3 regions of the Desulfosediminicola ganghwensis genome follow, and region 1 is predicted to be linked to each of the others. Evidence: riboswitches for the same ligand, from Rfam matches in the RefSeq annotation. Region 1 holds a riboswitch; each other region holds the start of a gene.
What was found. Region 1 has a riboswitch for cobalamin ahead of FCL45_RS23215 (ribonucleoside triphosphate reductase). Riboswitches for the same ligand answer to the same signal wherever they lie in the genome.
Positions count from the first base shown of each region.

Region 1 (3,232 bases):
TGAACATCAAACACAACACAAATCGAGCCCAACACATCACTATCATTATACATTTCTACAGACAACTAACAGACTAAACCAGTTCAATCAAGAACTAAAGTGAATATTATATACAATTATTTAATTACTTAGAGCTATCGACACGAAACAAAAAAATAAAGATCTGAGGTTTGAAGGAGAAAAGAAAACACATGGTACACTTGAAGCGAAACACACAATTCCACATCACATCATAAGAAGGGCCAATTTTCTATTTATTTCATATCCATTATTGAACCCAATCGACCTAGCACAAACATTAAGCACTGGAGGTATTTGAGGAATTTATGAAAGCCCTATAAATGAAGACATTTATTTTTTATGGTGGTAATTATGTCAATAGAATCCCCTATGTCACAAACCTCTACCAGATAAAGAACAATAACAACTCCGTGGAGCATTCACTTTTTTTTAAAAAAAATTTATGGTCGGAATTATGTTCTTAAAAGTTGCCATTAGTATTATTAAAATATCTGATTATCCCTAATCTTCAGCTTGAAAAGGTTAGGAGATAGACATGTAATGATGAACGTGACTGATTGGTACGTGACCAATCCCCGGAATAGCTCCGCAATCGGCTTGTAGAGTAGTGCTTTTAGCTTTAAGTTTGTACTCCTACCACCTTTCTCCGCACCCCTCACTCCGTGAAGCTGATCCTCAGTGGTAATCAGAATTATTCATCCAACAACCTGACTAAGGTCTATAACCAGATCACAAGCAACCGCAAAGGAACGCCAGGCGGCACTGAGTACCGCTTGGCACTCGTTGGTTTCACAGTCTAGACCTGACTATAGAGTCACAAGCAGAGCGCCTTTCGCGAAGTACCCCCCTAAAGAAAACAACAGTTTTCCTGCGACAACACACTGCTTTTACTAACTTTTTCTTAGTAGATTACAATACATAATCAGATTGTGTCCACGCGCCAGGCAGTGGTCGATCTCTTCTCGTCTCTAATGGAGAAATCCATGAAAAAATTTATCTATCTCATTAGCACAACCCCAGTATTTGCCGCAGGCGGCAAAAATCATGGAGATGTAGGATAGGGAACGTGTCGATCAGGGGGACACCGGCAGTGAAACCGGAGAAGCTGCCGGAGACAATGCCCAGGATAACCAAAGCCCTTAATCTTCAGTTGCCCGAGACCAACCGCCGCCCCATTACAAACCGATTCTGAGATTACTCACCAGATGTGATGGGGCTCAAAAAAACACCTGATTTTTTTTCCTCACACTTTCCTTCCTACTTCAACCGAACTTCGCATAGAAACGATTTCGTTAGCAGAAATGCGAACAACTTCATGATGGAACACACTATCTAGTGGTTGACTTTGCCCCCTCGCACAATATAAAGTAGGCGCCTCATTGTATTGGTTCACTTCAGGTGAAGTGTGGCAACAGGGAATCTGGTGAGAAGCCAGAACTGTCCCGCAGCGGTTATCAGAAACGAAAACCATTCAAATGCACTGGAACTGTCAGGATCTTCATCCGGAATTTTTTCGTATGTAAACCAGATAGTCCGGGAAGCTATGGTGATTAGGCAACAGTGGTTCTTACCAGGCACGACCTGCGCGAGAATCCCACTTACGCCGTTGTTGATACCAGCACTACGGCAAAATGTCTGAAAGTCCGAAGACCTGCCAATACCTCACAGTCATTGACCACCTTCGAGGAGAGGAGTTATGTCAGCACATCCAGCAGAGATCCGACCGCTTGGCCTATATAAGATCAGAAAACGGAACGGTGAAGTTGTTTCGTTTGAATCACACAAAATCACAATGGCCATAGCCAAAGCAGGTCTTGCAACCGGCGAGTTCGGTAAAGACGAAGCCAAACGACTCAGCATTAAGGTATTGTCACTGGCACACCAGATTGTTGAGGGCATACCTGAAGTTGAAGAGATCCAGGATCTGGTTGAAGAGGCTCTGCTCGCCTCACCCCACAGAAAATCAGCCAAGGCCTACATCCTCTATCGCGATCAGCAGAATCGCCGCCGCGAGATGATCGAAGAAGCCGATGTGCAGCTCATCGACAACTACCTCGACCGACTTGACTGGCAGGTGAATGAAAACTCCAACATGGCGTATTCACTTCAGGGGTTGAACAACTATATCGCCAACGAAACCAGCAAGACCTACTGGCTGCACCGCATCTATCCCCCTGAGGTACGGCAGGCTCACGAGAGTGGCGACCTGCATATCCACGACCTCGGTCTGCTCTCTGTCTACTGTGTTGGCTGGGATCTCCAGGATTTGCTCAAAAAAGGCTTCCGTGGCGTACCAGGCAAAGCTGCCTCTGCTCCGGCTAAGCATTTCAGGAGTGCGATGGGCCAGGTTGTCAACTTCTTCTACACCCTTCAGGGTGAGGCCGCCGGTGCCCAGGCTTTTTCAAGCTTCGACACTTTGCTTGCCCCTTTCGTCCGCTACGATAAGCTGAGCTATAAAGAGGTAAAACAGGCAATTCAGGAGTTTATTTTTAACCTGAATGTACCGACACGTGTCGGCTTCCAGACACCTTTTACCAACCTCACCATGGATCTTCAGCCGCCATCCACCTTACGCGACCTGCCGGTTGTGATTGGCGGGGTTGAGCAGGAAACCTGCTACGGCGACTATCAGGCTGAAATGAACATGATCAACGAGGCCTTTTTAGAAGTTATGTCTGAAGGTGATGCCAATGCCCGTGTTTTCACTTTTCCCATCCCAACCTACAATATTAGTCCGGACTTCAACTGGGAGGACCAGAGCCTTGATAAGCTCTGGTCGGTGACGGCCAAATACGGCATCCCCTATTTTGCCAACTTCGTCAACTCTGACCTCTCCGTGGAAGACGCCCGCTCCATGTGTTGCCGTCTGAGGCTTGACACCCGTGAGCTGGAAAAACGAGGGGGCGGTCTGTTCGGCGCCAACCCGCTCACCGGCTCCATCGGTGTTGTCACCATCAACCTGGTTGCACTCGGTTACCAGAGCAAGGATAAGACCGAGTTTTTTGAACGGTTAAATGCTCAGCTGGCAATTGCCAGAGCAAGCCTCGAACTGAAACGCAAGGTGCTCGAAAACTACACCACCAAGGGGCTTTACCCATACACCAAATACTATCTGCGCAAAGTATATGAGCGCTTTGGTCGCTACTGGGAAAACCATTTCTCCACCATCGGCGTGATCGGCGCCAACGAGGCCTGTCTCAGCGTGATAGGA
Region 1 is NZ_CP050699.1:5,388,354-5,391,585, forward strand. It holds cobalamin riboswitch at 1,390-1,694, shown strand; gene FCL45_RS23215 (ribonucleoside triphosphate reductase) at 1,718-3,232, shown strand, end outside.

Region 2 (3,232 bases), 1.5 Mb from region 1:
ACACTTTTCTCGGCAGCCCTGGAAGCTCCTGCTACTGCTCCTGCTGCCAGCTAAAGTCCACCAGAAGCCAGTCAGGCAAGCTACACCTGACTGGCCTGTACAGAATCACTCTGCAGCCTATTCGGCCTCGCCATCCACCTTCCTGGTGCAGCGATCTCCACGAATATCATCCTTGAAGAGGGAGTAGCCCCTCTCCATGGCGCAGAAATCTCCACACATTGTACAGGTTTTCTCGTTTTCCGGCGTTCTGCTTCTACGGATCTCTTCTGCCTGCTCCGGGAACATCAACAGCTTGAAATGCTCTTCCCAATCTGAATCCCGCCGGGCCTTGGCAACTCGTTTTTCCTGTTCCCTTCGTTCTGGGTATTTTGCAATATCTCCAATGCGTGCAGCGAGCCGAGTGGCCCTGATGCCCTCGCGCACATCCTGCTCATTCGGTAAGGCCAGATGTTCGGCAGGAGTTATATAGCAGATCAGGTCGGCACCATGTCGAGCCGAATTAGCCGCACCAATGGCTGCGGTAATATGATCATACCCTGCGCCCGAATCAGCAGGCAGCGGACCAAGTACATAGTATGGTGCACCTCCGCTCATCGCTTTTTCGAGCATAATGTTGCCCTCTATTTCGTCTAGCGGTACATGGCCAGGACCTTCAACCATCATTTGACAGCCCATCTCCCGCCCCAGTTCTGCCAGTTCACAGTTTATGATCATCTCGGCCATCTGAGCACGGTCATGGCTATCGTGGATTGCTCCTGCTCTGATACCGTTGCCCAGTGACAATACCGCATCATATTTCTTCATCAATGCGCAAACTCTGTCAAACTGTTCGTATAACGGGTTTTCTTTCTGGTGATATTCCATCCAGGAGACCATAAACGTACCTCCCTTCGATACCAACCCACCATATCTGAACCCCTGTTTTCGGAGTCGTTCGATAGAGAATCGATTGATACCACAGTGGATAGCCATAAAGGAGATACCGTCCTGCAACTGACGCTCTATCAGTTCAAAAAGGAACTCACTGTCGAGTTTATTCGGGTTACGATATTTTTTAGCAGCTTCTGCAAATGCCTGGTAGAGAGGCACGTTGCCGACCGGCAGGTTGCACTCGGCAAGCACTGCTCTTCGAATTGCATCAAGATCGCCGCCGGTTGAAAGCTCCATAAGGGTATCAGCTTTTTCTTCCTCCGCTGCTTTTGCCTTTTTTATCTCGAGATCAACAGAGGCGATATCAGATGAAGTCCCTATAGAGGCGTTGACCTTGGTACGTAAGCCCTTGCCTATGGCAACTACCTTCTGCTCCGGTCGATTCGGATTGCATGGCATGACAATGTGGCCATATGCCAGGCCTTGGCGAATTGCCGCTTCATCCACGCCCTCATCTTGTGCAGCCTGCTTCATCTGCGGGGTTACAATACCTTCCCGCGCTAGTTCCAACTGGGTTTTCATATCCGCTCCTTAACGTTATTCATTGCGGTATACATCGCTCGCGGGCATAAAAAAAGTCCGTGCAATGGCATACGCCACTACACGGACTTTTCTTGAGCAATAAAGTCGTTATCTCATCCAGGCAGGTCTTCTGACTCGCGAATCATCCTCCGGCTGCGCCTTCCCGCCCCACCTCTCACAAAGAGTGGTATGACAGTGGCATTGTGCAGCCATCGTCCCCGCATACAGCGCCGGCCCAACGTTACGGATTCTCACCGTATTCCCTTTTCACTCCCCTTGCTGAAAAAATTGAAGAGGAAGCACCTGAATAAGCCGATACGTTATGATTTATCAATAAGCTAGAACAATTACATAAACTTGTAAAGGATACTCTATCATTTAGGGTTGAGGATTGAGATGACGGGACTCTTACGATGAGTTACTATCTTTAGGTTAGATGGCTTTGCGTAGCTGTCTCTTTAGCTGGTCCGCCATGACAGAATTTCAAAAACGTGCGCTGCAAAAATAGCAGCACCAATGAGATAAATTACACTTAGAATATGTTTCCCCAGGATTTTCTCAGCTCTGTTCCTCACTCACCGGGTGTTTACCTGATGCTCGACAGCAAATCTGCTGTGCTCTACGTCGGCAAGGCAAAGGATCTGTTCAAACGTCTCGCATCATATGCCAGACATAATGGTTCTGATTACAATAAGACCACCATTATGCTCAAGTTCGTTTCCTCGGTCGACACCATCATTACCAGAACAGAGAAAGAAGCTCTGATCCTTGAAGCCTCACTGATAAAAAAGCATAAACCCAAATACAACATCATTCTCAGGGACGATAAAAATTACCCTTTTATCAAAGTTACTGCTGACGAGGAGTGGCCACGCGTCATGATGGCCCGTAGGAGGAGAAAAGATAAAGCCCGATATTTTGGCCCGTACAGCTCTTCATCCGATATGTGGTCAACTTTGAAGCTGATATCTTCACTCTTTCCGTTGAGAAAATGTAAAGGCGGCACCTTGAGGCCCAGAAAACGACCTTGCCTCAATCACCAAATGGGCAAATGTCTTGCCCCTTGCGCGGGCTACGCAGATGCCAGGCATTACCAGCAAAACGTTGAAAACGTTATCATGCTGCTTGAGGGACGTAATAAAGATCTGATCAAAAAGCTGACCGAAAAAATGGATTTCGCTGCAGAAGCACTGAATTTTGAAGAGGCAGCATCATTACGCGACCAGCTTAAAGCTTTGAACCGAACCCTGGAAAAACAAGTCGTAGCCAGCCAACAGAAAAATAATCGAGACGTCTTTGGATTCACCAGGAAAGGTGCCGCTGTAGCTGTCGCCATCCTCTTTATCAGGGACGGACTGATAAGTGGTAGCCGGAACTTCTTTCTTGAAGAACCCTACGGAGAAGATAGTCGAATTCTCGCCCAGGTAGTCAATCTCTTTTACGATCAGGATTCATATCTGCCCAAAGAGATCCTTCTGCCCTTTGAACCCGATGATCTTCAGCTTATCAATGAAAAACTGACAGATCTGAGAGGGACAAATATTCAGATGTCTGTTCCACAACGCGGTGACAGAGTTAAGCTGCTCAATATGGCTCAGGCTAACAGTGATCAAGTATTTGCCACTAAAGAGAAAAAGGAAAAATCCTGGGAGAGCCTTGCCCGAACGATTCAACAAAAACTTCAGCTGCAACGTTCGCCCGAACGCGTAGAATGCCTGGATATTTCAAATACCAGTGGAAAACTTGCCGTAGGTTCGCTGGTCTGCTATGAACAGGGAGA
Region 2 is NZ_CP050699.1:3,906,032-3,909,263, forward strand. It holds gene FCL45_RS16725 (ABC transporter ATP-binding protein) at 1-54, shown strand, start outside; gene thiC (phosphomethylpyrimidine synthase ThiC) at 118-1,452, opposite strand; cobalamin riboswitch at 1,556-1,774, opposite strand; gene uvrC (excinuclease ABC subunit UvrC) at 1,992-3,232, shown strand, end outside.
Region 2: it holds a riboswitch for cobalamin, as region 1 does, so the genes downstream of both, thiC (phosphomethylpyrimidine synthase ThiC) here and FCL45_RS23215 (ribonucleoside triphosphate reductase) in region 1, are expected to answer to the same signal.

Region 3 (3,232 bases), 2.6 Mb from region 1:
AACCCCGCTGGTCATTCCCGGGGTTATTCTGGGTATCTCAATACTGCTGACCGCCAACAGCCTTGGCATCTATTTCGAAGACACCTTTGGCATAGATATCCCCCTCTTTCGTCCCGGCTTCTGGTTGGTGGTGCTTGGGCAATTTTCCTTCATTACCACCTTTGTGCTGCTAGTTGTTTCTGCCCGACTGAGAAAGTTTGATAGAAGCCTGGAAGAAGCGGCCCTCAACCTGGGAGCAACCCGGCTGGAGGTGATCCGCTATATCACCCTGCCCTATCTTCGCCCGGCCCTCATCGGCAGCGGCGCGGTGGCCTTTCTGATGAGCTTTGAGAATTTTAATACTACCCTGTTTCTGGTCGGTTCAGAGACAACTTTGCCGATCAATCTCTACCTGCAGGTACGGGACGGCTCCACCCCAATCATCAATGCAGTGTCCTTTCTGCTGATTATCACCACCTCGACCTTTGCAGTCATCAATCTGCTGCTAAAGAAAAAGGAAAACGCATAAAAAAGCCGCAAAGTGGATGAATTCTTCACTTTGCGGCTCTCTACACAAGCTACACATCCCTAACCGCTAGCGATAGGCCGGCGGCTGTTCCAAGTAGATATACGTATCTCCCTGCTGGCGATAATACCTATTGTCGATGATCGCATAGGATACAGCTGCAGTCATTGCAAATGCTGCTACCGAAGGTAGATGATTCCTTTGGTAGGATCGAGGATGATGATAGTACCGAAACGGTGCCTTGGGGTAGTTTCTCGCCTGATAGCTGGGCAGGTGAGCGGGATTATGTTTGTAATGCCTTTTCTCGTTATAGTTGAGCAACTGAACCGGCTTATGCTTTTTGTATACCTTCTGCGGTTTATGGTGAGGACCTCTCCCATTTGCGAAAACTGATGATGGCCATATAAAAACAACCATCGTTAGAATAATCACAATACTGCTCGCTATCTTTTTCATAATGCAAACTCCAAAATCAAATGTTACCTGAGGTCAAACCAATCCAAAAGATAGAGCATTTTTTATCCACCGCAATCGGGAGGACCATCTGCAATAGCGCCGCTTTCGCTCCCCCGGACATCTTTTCCCAGACACCTGCCAGCAATAACAAAACCCTACATCAACCTTTATAAAATCGAATAGTTACATCATCATTTCCAGGTCAACGCTGCCTGGGCATTCAGGTGGCTGTAACCAATTGTGAAAAGATTGTGTACGCGAGGCGATAGCCAATGGAAGGTAAATTGGGAGTTGTTGCTGCCGGCAGCAGCGATATTCTTCTTTGCAGCATCAGTTCACGGCAGTATAGGTTTTGGCTTTTCTATGATATCAACTCCACTGTTCGGGCTTTTCACTGACCTGCAGAATCGACTTGGTGGGCAAGGGAAACCGGAAAAACGGTTGACTTTTCATCACAAAAATATTTGATATTTCTTTAATATACATGCTACAGGTGCTGTCTTTGCAATGACAAACGAAGACGGATAAAAGGAAATCAGGTGAAAAACCTGAACGGTCCCGCCACTGTAAGGTTGAGAACACTGCATTAAGCCACTGTATTTTACGGGAAGGCGCAATTGTTCGATGAAACCGAGTCAGGAAGCCTGCCTGTCAGATTCACGCATGCATCATGATCAATGGTAAAGCTCATGGTTGTTATACCCTTCATGGGGTAACAGCTATGAGCTTTTTTTGTTTTTACAATATGGTGGTTGTTAATGGGATACAGAGGACGAGATGTAGAAGTTATCGATATAGGATCGGGTATTTCCCTGGTCATTGCCTGCGACTCCTGTGGATCGGTTGGCAGCAAGGAGCTGGATCTCGTTAACGCTCCGCCGGAAATTGTTGGCCGCCTGACCGCTCGAACAGTCCTCATGGAGCTTGTAGCCGTGGGGGCCTCACCTGTTGCTATGACAGTCTCTATCTGTGCGGAACCCAGCCCAACTGGAGACGAAATATTGCGGGGTATCAAAAAGGAACTGCAATTGAGTGGTCATCCTGATGTAAAGCTTGCCGTGAGCACCGAGAAAAACTTTGAGACGCGGCAGACGGGTCTTGGAATTGGTGCCACAGGGACCTGCAGGACACGTGACCTCAAGATTGCCCAATCAGAAGCGGCAGACAAAATTTTCTGCCTGGGAGTACCCAGACTAGGAGGAGAAGTCATTGATTCAGGCTGCATGGATATCATACACAGCGGCACCGTGACACAATTGAGACCACATCCACTGATTCATGATATCCTTCCCGTTGGCTCAAGGGGCATCAGGGCAGAAGCTGAATTACTGGCAAGACAGTCTGGAACCATTTTCGATGCCGCCCAAGGTTGCAAACTGGACCTTGCAAAATCAGCAGGTCCTTCAACCTGCGTTCTTTTTTCTAGCCCTGAATCTATAGAAGATTTGAATCATTTCGAAATTTATCCCGTTGGTCAACTCATCATGAAATCTGATTAAGGAGTTTGCTATGCAAGATATTACCGCCCCAGACCTTAAGAATGATGTGCGCCTGGTAAAACGTGCTGCATACATTGCGATATTTGTTGCTCTCAGTGCAGTTGGAGCGATGATTAAAATTCCCAGCCCGGTGGGCACGATCGGCCTTGATTCAGCCCCCGGCTATTTCTGTGCATTGGCTTTCGGGTATGTTGAAGGTGCTGCTGTCATTTTTATCGGACATCTGCTCACAGCTGGAGTTGTCGGGTTTCCCTTAGGGTTACCTCTCCACCTTTTCATCGGATTACAGATGGCACTTTGGGCGATACTGGTTCGCTTTATCAAACAAAAACTTGGGCTTTGGCCAGCAGTTTTAACCGGTGTGGTCTTCAACGGGGTGGTTTCCGCTTTCACCATGGTCTTTATAGGTGGTGTGGGTGCTGCTCTTGGAATTATGCCATTTCTCATTGCAGGATCTCTGTTCAATATATTAGTCGCCGCAATTGCGTATAAAAGCTTGAAAAAGGGCAAACTGATTTGATGTATTCCCAACATTTGCCATGACTGAACAACAACACGCAATTACAACAGATATTGGCCCGGCTATATCTGTTTCCAAGGTGTCTTTTCAATACAGGACAGGGGACGTCCCGGCTTTAAACGATGTAAGCTTTCAGCTTTCACCCGCCACATGCACCCTTGTAAGAGGTGAATCAGGTTCTGGCAAGACAACTCTCTGCTATTGTCTCAAAGGTCTGATTCCGCAGGCTGTTGAAGGGGATTTTAGCGGTCA
Region 3 is NZ_CP050699.1:2,311,138-2,314,369, reverse strand. It holds gene FCL45_RS09770 (ABC transporter permease) at 1-508, shown strand, start outside; gene FCL45_RS09765 (hypothetical protein) at 575-961, opposite strand; cobalamin riboswitch at 1,436-1,627, shown strand; gene FCL45_RS09760 (AIR synthase related protein) at 1,720-2,460, shown strand; gene FCL45_RS09755 (ECF transporter S component) at 2,471-2,980, shown strand; gene FCL45_RS09750 (ABC transporter ATP-binding protein) at 3,000-3,232, shown strand, end outside.
Region 3: it holds a riboswitch for cobalamin, as region 1 does, so the genes downstream of both, FCL45_RS09760 (AIR synthase related protein) here and FCL45_RS23215 (ribonucleoside triphosphate reductase) in region 1, are expected to answer to the same signal.